2 regions of the Novosphingobium sp. FG137 genome follow, and region 1 is predicted to be linked to the other one. Evidence: predicted binding sites of a transcription regulator. Region 1 holds the regulator's gene; the other holds the start of a gene.
What was found. Region 1 encodes LexA, which represses DNA repair genes until DNA is damaged. Its sites were predicted from a motif close to GTTCCNCNCTTGTTCT; they were not measured.
Positions count from the first base shown of each region.

Region 2: a site for LexA is predicted at 5,257-5,272, ahead of recA (recombinase RecA). Genes of this name have one in related genera too.

Region 1 covers NZ_JBMDKN010000005.1:434,835-442,106, forward strand. The annotation lists gene moaC (cyclic pyranopterin monophosphate synthase MoaC) at 114-584, shown strand; gene ACODS2_RS16635 (molybdopterin molybdotransferase MoeA) at 581-1,792, shown strand; gene lexA (transcriptional repressor LexA) at 1,871-2,563, shown strand; gene ACODS2_RS16645 (ComEC/Rec2 family competence protein) at 2,557-4,707, opposite strand; gene gltX (glutamate--tRNA ligase) at 4,820-6,301, shown strand; gene ACODS2_RS16655 (citrate synthase) at 6,382-7,272, shown strand, end outside.
Region 2 covers NZ_JBMDKN010000003.1:196,452-203,723, forward strand. The annotation lists gene ACODS2_RS10505 (patatin-like phospholipase family protein) at 1-243, opposite strand, end outside; gene smpB (SsrA-binding protein SmpB) at 394-876, shown strand; gene ACODS2_RS10515 (DUF2062 domain-containing protein) at 909-1,466, shown strand; gene ACODS2_RS10520 (hybrid sensor histidine kinase/response regulator) at 1,463-3,946, shown strand; gene ACODS2_RS10525 (MBL fold metallo-hydrolase) at 3,953-4,951, opposite strand; gene recA (recombinase RecA) at 5,345-6,415, shown strand; gene ACODS2_RS10535 (glutathione S-transferase family protein) at 6,707-7,272, shown strand, end outside.

The sequences.
Region 1 (7,272 bases):
ATGAAACCGCGCATTTCCTTGGTGCTTGAGCCACTTTTCCGCCCCGAAGACCCCGCCCTCGCGTTCTCGCTCAGGACTGTGTCAACTGTGTCAACTTTGTTGGATTTCAGGGCATGAGCGAGCTTACCCACCTCGATTCGCAAGGCCGCGCCCGCATGGTCGATGTCGGCGGCAAGGCCGAGACGCAGCGCGTCGCCGTCGCCAAGGGCCGAATCCGCATGAATGCAGCCACGCTCGCCGCGCTGCGTGATGGCACCACGCCCAAGGGCGATGTCCTCGCCGTCGCCCGCATCGCCGGGATCATGGCGGCCAAGCGCACGGCCGAGCTGATCCCGCTGTGCCACCCGCTGGCGCTCGATGCCGTCAGCGTCGAATTTGCTTTCGTGGAGGACGGCGTCGAGGCCCGCGCCACCGCCTCGCTCACCGGCCGCACCGGGGTCGAGATGGAAGCCCTCACCGCCGTCTCGGTCGCGCTCCTCACCGTCTACGACATGGCGAAAGCCATCGACAAGGGCATGGTGATCGACGGTGTGCGCCTGATCGAAAAGCGCGGCGGCAAATCCGGCGATTGGCGCGCGCCGTGAGCCAACCGCAGGCACCGGCTCGCCCCAACCCGCCCCTTGCGCTTGAGGAAGCGCAGCGCCGCCTGATGGCCCTCGCCCCCGCGCTCCCTATCGAGCACCGCGCCACCGCCGATTGCCTCGGCTTCCATCTTGCCGAGCCGCTCGCAGCGCTGCGCACGCAGCCCGCTGCCGATGTTTCCGCGATGGACGGCTACGCCCTGCGCGCCGCCGATCTCCCCGGTCCCTGGCGCGTGATCGGCGAAAGTGCCGCTGGCCGGCCCTTCGCGGGCACTGTCGGCCCGAGCGAGGCCGCGCTCATCAGCACCGGCGCGCTTGTCCCCGCCGGCGCGGACATGGTGCTCATCCAGGAAGATGCATCGCGCGAGGGCGATACGCTCACCCTCACCGGCACGCCGCCCGAGCCGCCTTCCCGCCATATCCGCCCCGTCGGCATGGATTTCCGCACCGGTGATGTGCTGATGGCCCCCGGCACGAAGATCGGCGCCGCGCAGATCGCATTGGCGCTCACCGCAGGCCACGCCCACTTGCCCGTGCGCCGCCAACTCCATCTCGCGGTGATCGATGGCGGCGACGAACTTGCCGCACCCGGCGCCGAGCTTGCCGACCACCAGCTTCCGGCCAGCAACAGCGCCATGCTCGCCGCGCTTGCCACCCAGCCCGCTGTGCGGATCACCCGGATCGGCCCGGTACCAGACCGGCTCGAGGCGCTGAAAGCCGCGTTCGACGCCGCGCGCGATGCGGACGTCATCGTAACCAGCGGCGGCGCTTCGGTCGGCGATCACGATCTCGTCCGCCCCGCGCTTGCCGAACTCGGCGCAGAGCTTGCCTTCTGGCGCGTCGCGATCAAGCCCGGCAAACCGCTGCTGATCGCGACGCGCGGGACGCAGGTCATCCTCGGCCTGCCGGGCAACCCCGCCGCGGCCTTCGTCACCGGTTTCCTCTTCCTCCTCCCTGTCATCCGCGCCGCGCTGGGGGCTGCCGATGCAATGCCGCGCCCCATCCCCGCCGCGCTCAAGGAAGCCATGCCCGCAGGCGGCAGCCGCATGGAATTCCTGCGCGCCGTGTGGGACGCGGGCGAAGTCTCGCTCGACGGACTGCAGGATTCCGGCGCGCTGTCATCGCTTGCCCGCGCCAACGCCCTCGTTGTGCGCCCGGCGAACGAACCCGAAACACCTGCAGGTCAGTTTGTTCCTGTATACCTGCTGTAAATGCACGGAATTGCTTGACGACCTCTTTTTCGTTGCTTATTCGTTCCGCATTCGTTCACTAGATGGGAGTGCGCACGGATGCTCACGCGCAAGCAGCATGAACTGCTGACCTTTATTCAGACCCGCCTTGAGGCAACCGGCATCTCCCCCTCGTTCGAGGAAATGAAGGAAGCGCTCGATCTCAAGTCGAAGTCGGGCGTACACCGGCTTATCTCGGCGTTGGAAGAACGCGGCTTCATCCGCCGCCTGCCCAACCGCGCCCGCGCCCTCGAAGTGATCCGCGAAAGCGATGCGGGCGGCGCCAAGCCCGCGCAGCGCGCCACGGCGAGCACGACCGCCGCGCTCGCCCCGCTGCGCAGCCCTGCCCCCGCGCGCGAACCCGCCAACGATGTGATCGAGATCCCGCTGCACGGCCGCATCGCCGCAGGCGTCCCGATCGAGGCGATGGAAGGCACGTCGATGCTCCCCGTTCCTGCCGCACTGCTCGGCTCGGGTGAGCACTATGCGCTCGAAGTTTCGGGCGACTCCATGGTCGAAGCCGGTATCCTTGATGGCGACTATGCGCTCGTGCGCCGCACCGATACCGCGCGCGATGGCGAGATTGTCGTCGCGCTGGTGCGGGGGGAAGAGGCAACGCTCAAGTACCTGCGGCGCGAACGCGGCATGGTCCGCCTCGATCCCGCCAATGCGGCCTATGATCCGCAGTTCTACCAGCCACACGAAGTGCAGGTTCAGGGCAAGCTTGCGGGGCTCCTCCGCCGCTATCACTGAGTGGACGCAGGGTCCGGCCCTCCGGTAGCAACCGGGGCCGGACCTTTCCCCTTCCCCCTTGGCTGCCAAGGGGGAAGACGGTGGAACCAGCCGTGATCGCCTTGGGTTTCAGCGACCGTGCGCACCCGGCCCGATACGAGATCGATGGCCAGCCCGCCCGTCTGGCCCAGCAGCGCCCGATCAGCCTTCAGCAGCCGCGGCTTGCAGGCGCTTGGCAGGCGGCGATCCGCCACCACGATATCGGCCCGCGCGCAGGCCGCCGCGAGCACCGGGATCGCCACCAGGTCCTTGCCCCGCGCCATCAGCAGATCAAACCGCCGTCCACCCCGCACCAGCGAGACAGCACAGAAATCCGGGTTGCACCGCGCGCCCTTCCAGTCCTCCAGCGCCACCGCGTCGCCCGTCATTCCCGCGTTTTCCAGCAGCGCCGTGCGGGTATAGCTCTCCTCACGCACCGCGCGCAGCACAAGCAGGTCCGGCCCCTCACCAGTGATCCCCACATGGTGCCCATCACCTGAAACCAGCACATCCGGCGTGCGCGTCAACATCAGCGCCAGCACCCCCAGCGCGATCGGCACGAAGCCCCAGAGACGCACTCGCCCGCTCCACAACGCGATCCACAGCAACCCGCCGACGAACAGCGCGAATGTTGCGCCGCTCATCCCCGGCATCATCGTCACCGCACCCGGCTGGCCCGCCACCAGATGCGCGAGCCACAGCAGCAGTTCGAGCGACTTGCCCACCGCCCACCACGCCGGCGCGCCCAGCCCGACAAGGTCGAGCGCCAATGCCAGTGCGATGAGCGGCATCGTGAGCACTGTCGTGAGCGGGATCGCGATCACGTTGGCCGCCGCGCCGTAGAGGCCGGCGCGGTGGAAGTGGAACAGGCTGATCGGCATCAGCGACAGCTCGATCACCAGCCCCGTCATCAGCAGCATCGCCAGATTCCGTCCCAGCCGCGCGACCCGCCCCTCATGGCTGTGCGAGAGAAACGCCTTGGCAGGGGCAGACGTGCTGAACGCCACGATCGCGATCACCGAGGCGAAGCTCATCTGGAAGCTCGGCCCCAGCACAGCTTCAGGCCAGAGCAGCATGACAATCAGCGCCGCGGTCGCGAGCAGCCGCAGCGACAGCGGATCGCGCCCCAGCGCCAGCGCAGTCAGCACCAGCAGCGAACCTGCGACCGACCGCACCGTCGGCACTTCGGCGCCGGTCAACAGCGTGTAGAACAAGCCGACCCCCGCGCCGACACCTGCCGCCAGCAGCGGCAGACGCACGCGCAGGGCAATGAACGGGAACAGCGCGAGCAGCCGGATCGTGAGGAAATAGGCGCCGGCGATCACCGCGCTCACGTGCAGGCCGCTGATCGAAAGCAAGTGCGTGAGGCCCGCATCGCGCATCGCCTCCTCATCATCCTGCGCAATCGCGCCGCGGTCACCGCTGGCGAAGGCCGCCGCGATCGTGCCCGGCGAACCCGCGAGCTGCGTGCGGACATGGTCGGCCAGCCGCTGCTGCCAACGCCGCAGCGACCAGCCCTCCTGCGCGGGCGCGACGATGGTAACCGATCCGATGACGCTGCCGGTGGCGGCCAAGCCCTGAAACCACGCGGCGCGGGCAAAATCGTAGGAGCCCGGCAGCATCGGCGGCGCGGGCGGCATCAGCCGGGCGCGCAGGCGGACCTCGGCGCCTTCGACAAGGCCGGGCTGGTCATTCTCGTCCGGCAGGTTGAGCCGCACCTGCAACGGCTCGGCATGGCCTTCCACCCGCGCTCTTATCAGCAGGCGCACCCGGTCGCGCGCGCCTTCCACCTGCCGGTCGATCACGCGGCCCTCGATCATCACGACTTCGGGCCGAGCAATGCCCGCCTCACCCACCAGCACCGACTTGGCCCAGATCACCGCACAGCCCGCCGCCAGCATCAGCGCCATGCCGATCAATGCGGAGCGCAAGTGACCAAGATCGCCTTCCGAATCGATCAGCAACCCGCCCGCTACCGCCGCACCGCACAATGCGAGGAAGCCCGCCCATTGCCAGGGCCCCGCGAAGACGGCCCAGCAAGCGATTCCAATGCCGAAGCCCACCGCCAGCCATGGTCCGCGCTCGAACGGACGCGCGGCGAGGAACGCCTCAATGGTGCGGTGCATGCTGGACAAGGCGGCGAGTTTGTCCCAGAGGCGTGTCCGCCGCGACGCAGGTTCGCCAAGAGGTTGGGCCGCGGTCGATGACATGTTCGGATTAGGAAGGATCGCGCCTCCGATGGCAAGCGCCAGTGACACCGTTTCTGCAGGATCAGGCGCGGGCGCTGCTGCGGCATCTGTGATCGGGCGCAAGGGCGTGGTCACGCGGTTTGCCCCCTCGCCGACCGGCTACCTGCATATCGGCGGCGCGCGCACCGCGCTGTTCAACTGGCTGTTTGCCCGCCACCACGGCGGCACTTACCTGCTGCGCATCGAGGATACCGACCGCGCGCGTTCGACCGAACCGGCGATCGAGGCAATCTTCGACGGTCTGGGCTGGCTGGGCCTTGGCGGTGATGCGGAACCGGTGTTCCAGTTCGCGCGTTCCGAGCGCCATGCCGAAGTCGCGTACAAGCTGCTCGAGGCGGGCCACGCCTATCGCTGCTACCTCACGCAGGAGGAACTCGCTGCCCGCCGCGCCGCCGCGCAGGCCGAGCGCCGCCCCTTCCGCATCGAAAGCGAATGGCGCGATGCCGATCCTTCGACCTGGCCCGAAGGACAGCCGTGGGTCGTGCGAATCAAGGCGCCGCGCGATGGCGCGACGACCATCGACGACCTCGTACAGGGCCCGATCACCGTGCAGAACGTGGAGATCGACGACTACGTCATCCTCCGGAGCGACGGTACGCCGACCTACATGCTCGCCGTGGTGGTGGACGACCACGACATGGGGGTGACCCACGTGATCCGCGGCGATGATCACATCAACAACGCCTTCCGCCAGCTCGTCATCATCCGCGCGATGCAGGCAGTCGAAGGGTCTGGCTGGGATGATCCGGCCTATGCGCACATCCCGCTGATCCACGGCGCGGACGGGGCGAAGCTTTCCAAACGCCACGGCGCGCTCGGTGTCGATGCCTATCGCGACGAGCTTGGGCTATTGCCCGAAGCCGTGTTCAACTACCTGCTCCGGCTCGGCTGGGGCCACGGCGATGCCGAAATCATCAGCCGCGAACAGGCGGTCGAGTGGTTCGAGATCGGCGATGTCGGCAAGGGTGCGGCGCGGTTTGACCTCAAAAAGCTGCAGAGCCTCAACGGTCACTATATCCGCGAGGCGGACAATGCGCGGCTGGCGGGGCTGGTGGCGCAGCGTATGGGCGGGCTGGACGATGCGGGCCTCGCCCTGCTGACCCAGGCGATGCCGGTGCTCAAGGTGCGCGCGGCTGATCTCGACGAGCTGGCTGCTGGCGCGCGGTTCCTCTTTGCGCAGCGCCCGCTGGCGCTCGACGAAAAGGCCGCTGGCCTGCTGACGGACGATGCGCGCGCGCTGCTGGGCACGATGGCCGGGCGGCTGGCGAGCGAGGACTGGACGGCCGCGCCGCTCGAAGCGTCGCTCAAGGCGATGGCGGAGGAGCGCGGCCTTGGTCTCGGCAAGCTGGCGCAGCCGCTGCGCGCCGCGCTGACCGGCACGACTACCTCGCCGGGAATTTTCGACGTACTGGTACTTCTGGGACGAGACGAGTCGCTCGCCCGGATCGCAGACCAGGCAGTGGCCCCGTGATGTAACTTTCCGGGCCCCGGCCCGAACCCAACCCAGCCGGCTTCCAGCCGCTATAGAATGAGCAAACAGGAGGGTAGATCGTGAGCGACAACCAGGCGACCCTGAATGATGGCGACAAGACCATCGCCATGCAGATCAAGAGCGGAACGATCGGGCCCGATGTCATCGACATCCGCAAGCTCTATGCCGAGACCGGCAAGTTCACTTACGACCCAGGTTTCACCAGCACGGCCAGCTGCGACAGCGCGCTGACCTACATCGATGGCGATGAAGGCGTGCTTCTGCATCGCGGCTATCCCATCGGCCAGCTGGCCGAGCATTCCAGCTTCATGGAAGTCAGCTACCTGCTGCTCAACGGCGAGCTGCCCTCGGCTGACGAACTCGCGCATTTCAGCCGCACGATCACCCGCCACACCATGGTCCACGAACAGCTTTCGGTGTTCTACCGCGGCTTCCGCCGTGACGCCCACCCGATGGCGATCATGTGCGGCGTTGTCGGCGCGCTCTCGGCGTTCTACCACGATTCGACCGACATTTCTGACCCCGAACAGCGCAAGATCAGCGCCCACCGTCTGATCGCCAAGATGCCGACGATCGCGGCGATGGCCTACAAGTATTCGGTCGGCCAGCCCTTCGTCTATCCGCGCAACGACTTGTCCTACACCGGCAACTTCCTGCGCATGACCTTCGCGGTCCCGGCCGAGGAATACGAGGTGAACCCGGTGGTCGAGCGGGCGCTCGACCGCATCTTCATCCTCCACGCCGATCACGAGCAGAACGCCTCGACCTCGACCGTGCGCCTGGCCGGTTCCTCGGGGGCGAACCCGTTCGCCTGCATCGCGGCCGGCATCGCCTGCCTGTGGGGCCCGGCGCATGGCGGCGCCAACGAAGCTGCGCTCAACATGCTCAAGGAAATCGGCACTCCTGACCGGATCCCGCACTATATCGAGCGCGCCAAGGACAAGAACGAT
Region 2 (7,272 bases), on a different contig from region 1:
GGAGGCGCGGTCCCAGAACGTGCGCAGGGCCTCCAGCCGGCGTTCGGGCGGATTACCGGCGATGAGCGCGGCATTGACCGCGCCGATGGAGATTCCCGCAACCCACGCCGGTTCGTGGCCGGCTGCTGCCAGCGCCTCGAATACGCCGGCCTGGTACGCACCTAGCGCGCCGCCGCCCTGGAGCACGAGCACGTTCGCTTCGCTTGTGGTCGCTGTTGGAGGAGGGGTCTTCTTGCCGGCCATGCCGCTTGATCCTTGCCGCGCCAAGATTGCGCGCATGTTGCGTCTTTCCTGCCCCCAAATCTGTTGTGCACCGCAGCGAGCGCTTGGCAAGGGCTGATCGGCGCACGCTCCCTTTTCTTTCAGCCATGAGGGGCCTACATGGCCATGACCATGGTCCGTCCCACTCCGCCCGCCTTCGACAAGAAGAAGATCGTCGCCGAAAACCGCCGCGCGCGCTTCGAGTACTTCATCGAGGACGTCTACGAGGCGGGCATCGCGCTGACTGGCACCGAGGTGAAATCGCTACGCTTCGGCGAAGGCTCGATCGCGGAGAGCTATGCCGAGGTGAAGGACGGCGAGGTCTGGCTGGTCAACTCCAACGTGCCCGAATTCAGCCACGGCAACCGCTACAACCACGAGCCCAAGCGGCCGCGCAAGCTGCTGCTGAAAGAGCGCGAGATCGCCCGCTTTACCGGCGCGGTGGAGCGCAAGGGCATGACGCTGGTGCCGCTTTCGGTCTATTTCAACGGGAGAGGCCGCGCCAAGGTCGAACTCGCGCTCGCCAAGGGCAAGAACAACGCGGACAAGCGCGCAACGATCAAGGACCGCGACTGGCAGCGTGACAAGGCGCGCATCATGCGCGAACATGGCTGATGGCGCCTTCGCATGGGGATGATCGCGGCAGGATGAAGGGCGGGTTTTCCGGCTTTGCGCGGCGATTGATCCCGACGCGCGAAACGCTCGTGCAAAGCCGCTTCGTCCGCCCGCTGGCGGCCCGGCCCGAACTGTGGCGCTACAACCGCCGTTCGGTGCCGCGCGGGATTGCGGTGGGGCTATTCGTCGGCATTTTCGCGATGATACCGGGCGTGCAGATTGTCGGCGCAGCGCTGATGTGCGTGCCGTTTCGTGGCAATGTACCGCTCGCGGCCGGGGCGACGTTGCTCTCGAACCCGGCAACGACGCCGATGATCCTGCTTGGCGCGTTGTGGCTGGGCAGCTTTCTGGGCCTCGATGCCGATCTGGCGACCTTTCAGTCGCTGATCGATCGGGGCGCAGGCCTGGGTGAGTGGGCCGCGTGGCTGGTTTCCTCCGCCGCACCGGCGCTTTTGCTGGGGCTCCTGTCCATCGCGGTGGTTTCTGCCGTGATCGGCTACGGCGCATCGATCGTGATCTGGCGCTGGTGGACCGCGCGGCGGCGGCGCATGCGGCTGAATCGCGGGCTTGCCGGAGCCCCCCGGGCATGAGCGTGACGACCCTGACCGCAGACTCCGCCAGTTCCGGCCCATCGCGCTGGCGCGAGCGAGTGACGGTGGCGTTCGCGGTCCTGGCCAGCGCGCTTCTGCTGTGGCTGGCATCGGGGCAGGCGGTGGCGGCGCTGGCCTACGCGCTCGGTGTGGGCTGCCTTGCGATCGCGCTGAGCTTTGCGACCCGCCCGCGCGAAGCGGCGGAGGTGAGCGACTTTGCGCCGCCCGATTGGTCCGTAACCCACGCTGCGATCGAGCGCGGCGAGGAAGCGACCGCGATCATCGACCGCGCCGGACGGCTGACCTGCGCCAACGCGCGCTTTGCCGAATGCTTCGGCATCGGCGCGGCGCCGCCGCGGCTCGGGCTGGAAGGCGCGCAGAACGAAGCGCTGGAAAACGCCGCGCGTGCCGCTTGGCGCGACGGCCGGTCCATGCTGGAACCGGTCACCGCCAGCGGGCGCGAATGGCGGCTGGAGATCGAGCGGGCGGGACGCGGGCAGGACTTCCTGATCTGGCGTTTTGCTCCCGTGGTGCGCCGCGATCCGCTGCAGGATGTGATCGGCCACGTGCGCGGCAAGGTGGGCAAGGCGCTCGCGCGCGAGGGCATTCAGATCGCCGCCGTGGCGCCGGACGGGCAGATTCACGCAGCCAACGCCCTCTTCGCGCTGCGCGCGACGGGCGAGGCCGAGGCGGATGTCGCGGGCACCGATTTCGTCGGCTATTTCAGCGCTGACGAGCAGGAACGCATCTTCTATGCGCGCGAAGGCAATCGCGGCGCTTCGGTGCGCATGCTTCACGTGCCGATCGCCGACCCCGAGGCCGTGGCCGCGAGCGCGATGGCGGCCGATCCGGCGCAGACAGCTTCGCTGTTCCTCCTCATCGACAACCAGGGCGGTGTGGGCGACACTCGCACCGGCATCCCGCAGATCGAGGCACTGCTCGCGCGGCTGCCGCTTGGCCTTGCGATGACTGACCGCGACGGGCGGTTCCTGTTTGCCAACAAGGCCTTCCTGCGCGCGGCCGGGCATGACGAGAGCGGCCCGCCGCCCTATCCCTCGGACCTCGTGATCCGCGAGGACAAGGGAGCACTGGCCGATGCGGTGCGCCGCTTTGCGCAAGGGTCCGGCGGTGCGGGCGATGTTGCGGTGCGGCTGCGCAGTGCGCCGGAGGATCCGGTATCGCTCAGCCTTGCCGGGGTGCGCGGGCTGGGTGAGGGCGCGGTGATCCTCAGCCTCAAGGATTCATCCGAAGAGACCCGCCTCAAACGCGAGATCGCGCAGGCGACCAAGATGCAGGCGGTGGGCCAGCTGGCGGGCGGCGTCGCGCATGATTTCAACAACGTGCTGACCGCGATCATCGGCTACTGCGATCTCATGCTGATGCGCCATACGCCGGGCGACAGCGACTATGACGATATCCAGCAGATCCGCGCCAATTCCAACCGCGCGGCAAGCCTCACGCGCCAATTGCTAGCCTTCTCGCGCCAGCAGACGCTGCGCCCCGAGGTGCTGCAACTGCCGGATGTGGTCGCGGAAGTCTCCACGCTGCTCAAGCGTCTGTTGGGCGAAAAGATACTTCTCGAGGTCACGCACGATCGGGGCCTCGGCCTCGTCCGCGCGGACCCGGTGCAGCTTGAGCAGGTGCTCCTCAACCTCGCGGTCAATGCGCGAGATGCCATGACCGGCAACGGCGCGCCAGGCGGCATTCCGGCAACCAAGGGCGGCGGTGTGCTGCGGCTCAAGACGAAGAAGGTGACCGCCGCCGACGTGCGCGCGATGAAGAGCGAAATCCTCCCCATCGGCGACTATACCGCGCTGATCGTGGAGGACACCGGTCACGGTATTCCTCCCGCGCAGATCGGCAAGATCTTCGAGCCGTTCTTCACCACCAAGGAGAAGGGCAAGGGCACCGGGCTCGGCCTTTCGACAGTCTACGGTATCGTCAAGCAATCGGGCGGCTTCATCTTTGCCGATAGCGAAGTGGGCAGGGGGACGCGCTTCTCGATCTATCTGCCTGTCCACGTGCCCGATGCGGCAGATGTGGCCGAAGCGGCGGCAGCCGCCACGGCGGCCAGGCTGCCGGCACCGCGCAAGCAATGGTCGGGCGGCGGGCGCGTGCTGCTGGTCGAGGACGAGGACACCGTGCGCGCCGTGGCCGAACGCGCGCTGGTGCGGCAGGGTTATGAAGTGACGACAGCCAGCGACGGCGAGGACGGCCTCGAAGCGCTGGGCCGCATGATCGCGGCGGGCGAGGAATTCGATCTCGTTCTCTCGGACGTGGTGATGCCGAGCATGGACGGCCCCGCCATGGCGCGCGAAATTCGGGCGTTGCGGCCCGAACTGCCGGTGTTGTTCATGTCGGGCTATGCCGAGGAGCAACTGCGGCGCGAGATCGACATTCCCAACATGTATTTCCTCGCTAAGCCGTTCAGCGTGGCGCAGATCTGCACGGCGGTGGAAGATGTGTTGAAGGCGCGCTGAGGCGGATCAGGGCGCCGCGTCGAACGTCGGGATCGGCTGGTCCTTCCACGCTTTCGCCACCACCGCGAGATTGTTGGCGTGGGCATCGCGATAGGGCCACCACAGGCTGACATCGCCGCGCTTGATTGCATCGCCGACGAAGCTGACGAGCGGCTGCTTCTGGAAATCGGCGTCATGCGAATGCTCGACCAGTGTGCGGATATAGGCGCGCGTCGCATCGATCAGGCCGAGGCCATAGCCGCCCGCGGCGATCACCGCCGGATTGCCGTGGTTGGGCAGGATCTTCGTGAAGCCCCAGCCGCGCATTGCGCCCAGCGCCTTGTATTGCTGCGGGATCGATTGTGGTTCGGCGATGAAGGTGGCGGTGTCTTCCAGCGTATCACCGGCAAGGAGCAGCTTATCGTCCGGCAGTTCGATCACGAGACCATCGGCGGAGTGGATCGCGACGGGGTGGAGTTCGGCCCGCACACTGCCGATCACCAGCGTCACCACGCTGCCTGGCGCGATCCCGATGTTGGGCAGGATCAGCGGGCGGATCGCCGGGGGGCCTTCCTCGGTGCCGGACTCGATCGCGGCGCGCTTTTCGGTCAGTTTCACCCGGGTCGCTTCGGTCGCGAAGCGCATGCTGTCGGCATAGACTGTGTTGCCGCCGATGTGATCGAGGTGCCAGTGGCTGGTGGCGAGGATAAAGCGGCGCACCCCGGCCTTGGTCAGCCAATCGCGCACCCACCTCGCTGAAGCGGGATCGGTGAAGGTATCGTAGACCAGCGCGGTGTCGCCATCATGGACCGCGTAAGTCGCGACACCGACGAAGATCGCGCCGAGATCGGGCCACTGGCGTGGGCCGGGCGGGACCGAGGCTTCGTCCGGCCGCCCCTGGTAGAACGCGGTCAGGTGATCGTTGATCGGAATGGCGCGGACGGCATGGGCGGCGTCCTCAGCAGCAGCTGGAGCGGCGAGCGCATGGCTGGATGCGGCAAGTGCGAAGGATAGCAAGCACTTCATTGAATCTTCCCCCGCCAGGCGGCTCCACCGCCAGTTGTGCAATGCAGCAGAACTTAATGCCGGTCTGCGGCCTGTCAATCGGGTGGCCGGCCTGGCAAGTAGGAGCCGCCTGCACGCGCCAGCTAATGCTTTCGCGCGGTACCGAACGGGATCGGGTCCGTCCGAATCGGCGATCCCCAATAAATTTTTGCACCGTTTCTGCAGGATCTGCCCTAGAGTCGGGTTGGAACTGCGCTCAAAAGTGGAAATTCCTTAGGAATATCCGCAATGTGCGGGCAGTTACCGCCAATCTTGCGCGGAATTTCGTTCCCCCCTTGTTCCATTAGAACAAACTGGGTACAAGGCTGGTGTTGACGGTTCATGTCAGCCATCTCTAGCAAGGGGAAGCAAGCCATGGCGGCGCAGTTGAAGCTTATCCAGGAAGGCAAAGACAAGGACATGGATCGTCAGAAAGCGCTCGATGCAGCGCTCGCACAGATCGACAAGGCATTCGGCAAGGGCTCGGCCATGCGGCTGGGCTCGAAACAGACCATGCAGGTCGAGGCGATCTCGACCGGTTCGCTCGGGCTCGACATCGCACTCGGCGTTGGCGGGCTGCCGCGTGGCCGCGTGATCGAGGTCTATGGGCCGGAAAGCTCGGGCAAGACGACGCTGGCGCTCCACGTGATCGCTGAGGCACAGAAGGGCGGCGGCACTGCGGCTTTCGTCGATGCCGAGCACGCGCTTGATCCGGTCTACGCCAGGAAGCTGGGCGTCAACATCGACGAACTGATCGTCTCGCAGCCCGATACGGGCGAACAGGCGCTGGAGATCGTCGATACGCTGGTGCGTTCGAACGCGATCGATGTGCTGGTGGTCGATTCGGTCGCCGCGCTGGTGCCCCGCGCCGAAATCGAAGGCGAGATGGGTGACAGCCACGTCGGCCTCCAGGCGCGCCTCATGTCGCAGAGCCTGCGCAAGTTGACCGGCTCGATCAGCCGCTCGCGCTGCATGGTGATCTTCATCAACCAGCTGCGCATGAAGATCGGCGTGATGTACGGCAATCCGGAGACGACGACGGGCGGCAACGCGCTCAAGTTCTACGCCTCGGTCCGCCTCGACATCCGCCGCACCGGCCAGATCAAGGACCGCGACGATATCGTCGGCAATGCCACTCGCGTGAAGGTCGTCAAGAACAAGGTCGCCCCGCCGTTCAAGCAGGTCGAGTTCGACATCATGTACGGCGAGGGCATTTCGAAGATTGGCGAGATTCTCGATCTCGGCGTCAAGGCCGGGATCGTCGAGAAGTCGGGCGCATGGTTCAGCTACGATTCGATCCGCATCGGGCAGGGCCGCGAGAACGCCAAGACGTATCTGCGCGAACACAAGGAGCTTTGCGACAAGTTGGAAGCCGCGATCCGCGGCCAGACCGACAAGGTCGCCGAAGGGCTGATGGTGGGTCCGGACGCGGACGACGACATCTGATCCTTCAGGCGGCGGGGGGCACCCCCATTCCCCCGCACCCCGCCGCCAGTCCAAAGACCGGCGCGTTCCCGGGAAGGAACGCGCCGGTTTTTGTTTGGGTGAGGGAAGGCCTTGCCACGGATGCCAAGCGCGGCGTCCTTCCAGCCCAAGCGCGGCTTCCTTCCAGCCCAAGCGCGCCTTGCTTCAAGCCAGGTCAGCCTTACGCTCACCAGACACTTTCGCGCCTCGGCGAAAACACCTAGCGTCGGCGCAACCACCGGCACCGGCCGGAACCCTCGGAAAGGAAGCCTTATGTCGATCATCCTCCACCACCTCAACAACAGCCGTTCGCAGCGCATTCTCTGGATGCTGGAGGAACTGGGTGTTCCCTATGAACTCAAGGTCTATCAGCGTGATGCGGAGACCAATCTTGCTCCTGCGGAATTGAAGGCCGTGCACCCGCTCGGCAAGTCGCCGCTGCTTGAGGTCGATGGCCGGGTGATCGAGGAATCAGGCGCAATCGTGCAGTACCTGTGCGACACCTACGGCGAAGGCAAATGGCAGCCCACGCCCGGTACTGACGACGCGCTGCGGCATAACGAACTGATGCACTTCGCCGAGGGCTCGGCCATGACGCCGATCCTCCTCAACCTCTATGTTTCGCGGCTCGGCGAAGCAGGGGCGCCGCTGCGGCCGCGCATCGACGAGCAGCTTGCGGCACATTTCGGCTACCTTGAGCAGATCCTGCGGCCCTCCGGCCATTTCATCGGTGATGACTGGACCGGTGCGGACGTGATGCTCAGCTTCCCCGCCGAAGTCGTTGTCATGCAGGGCATGGGTGAGGCCTATCCGAAGCTTGCTGCCTTCGTCGCGGCGAT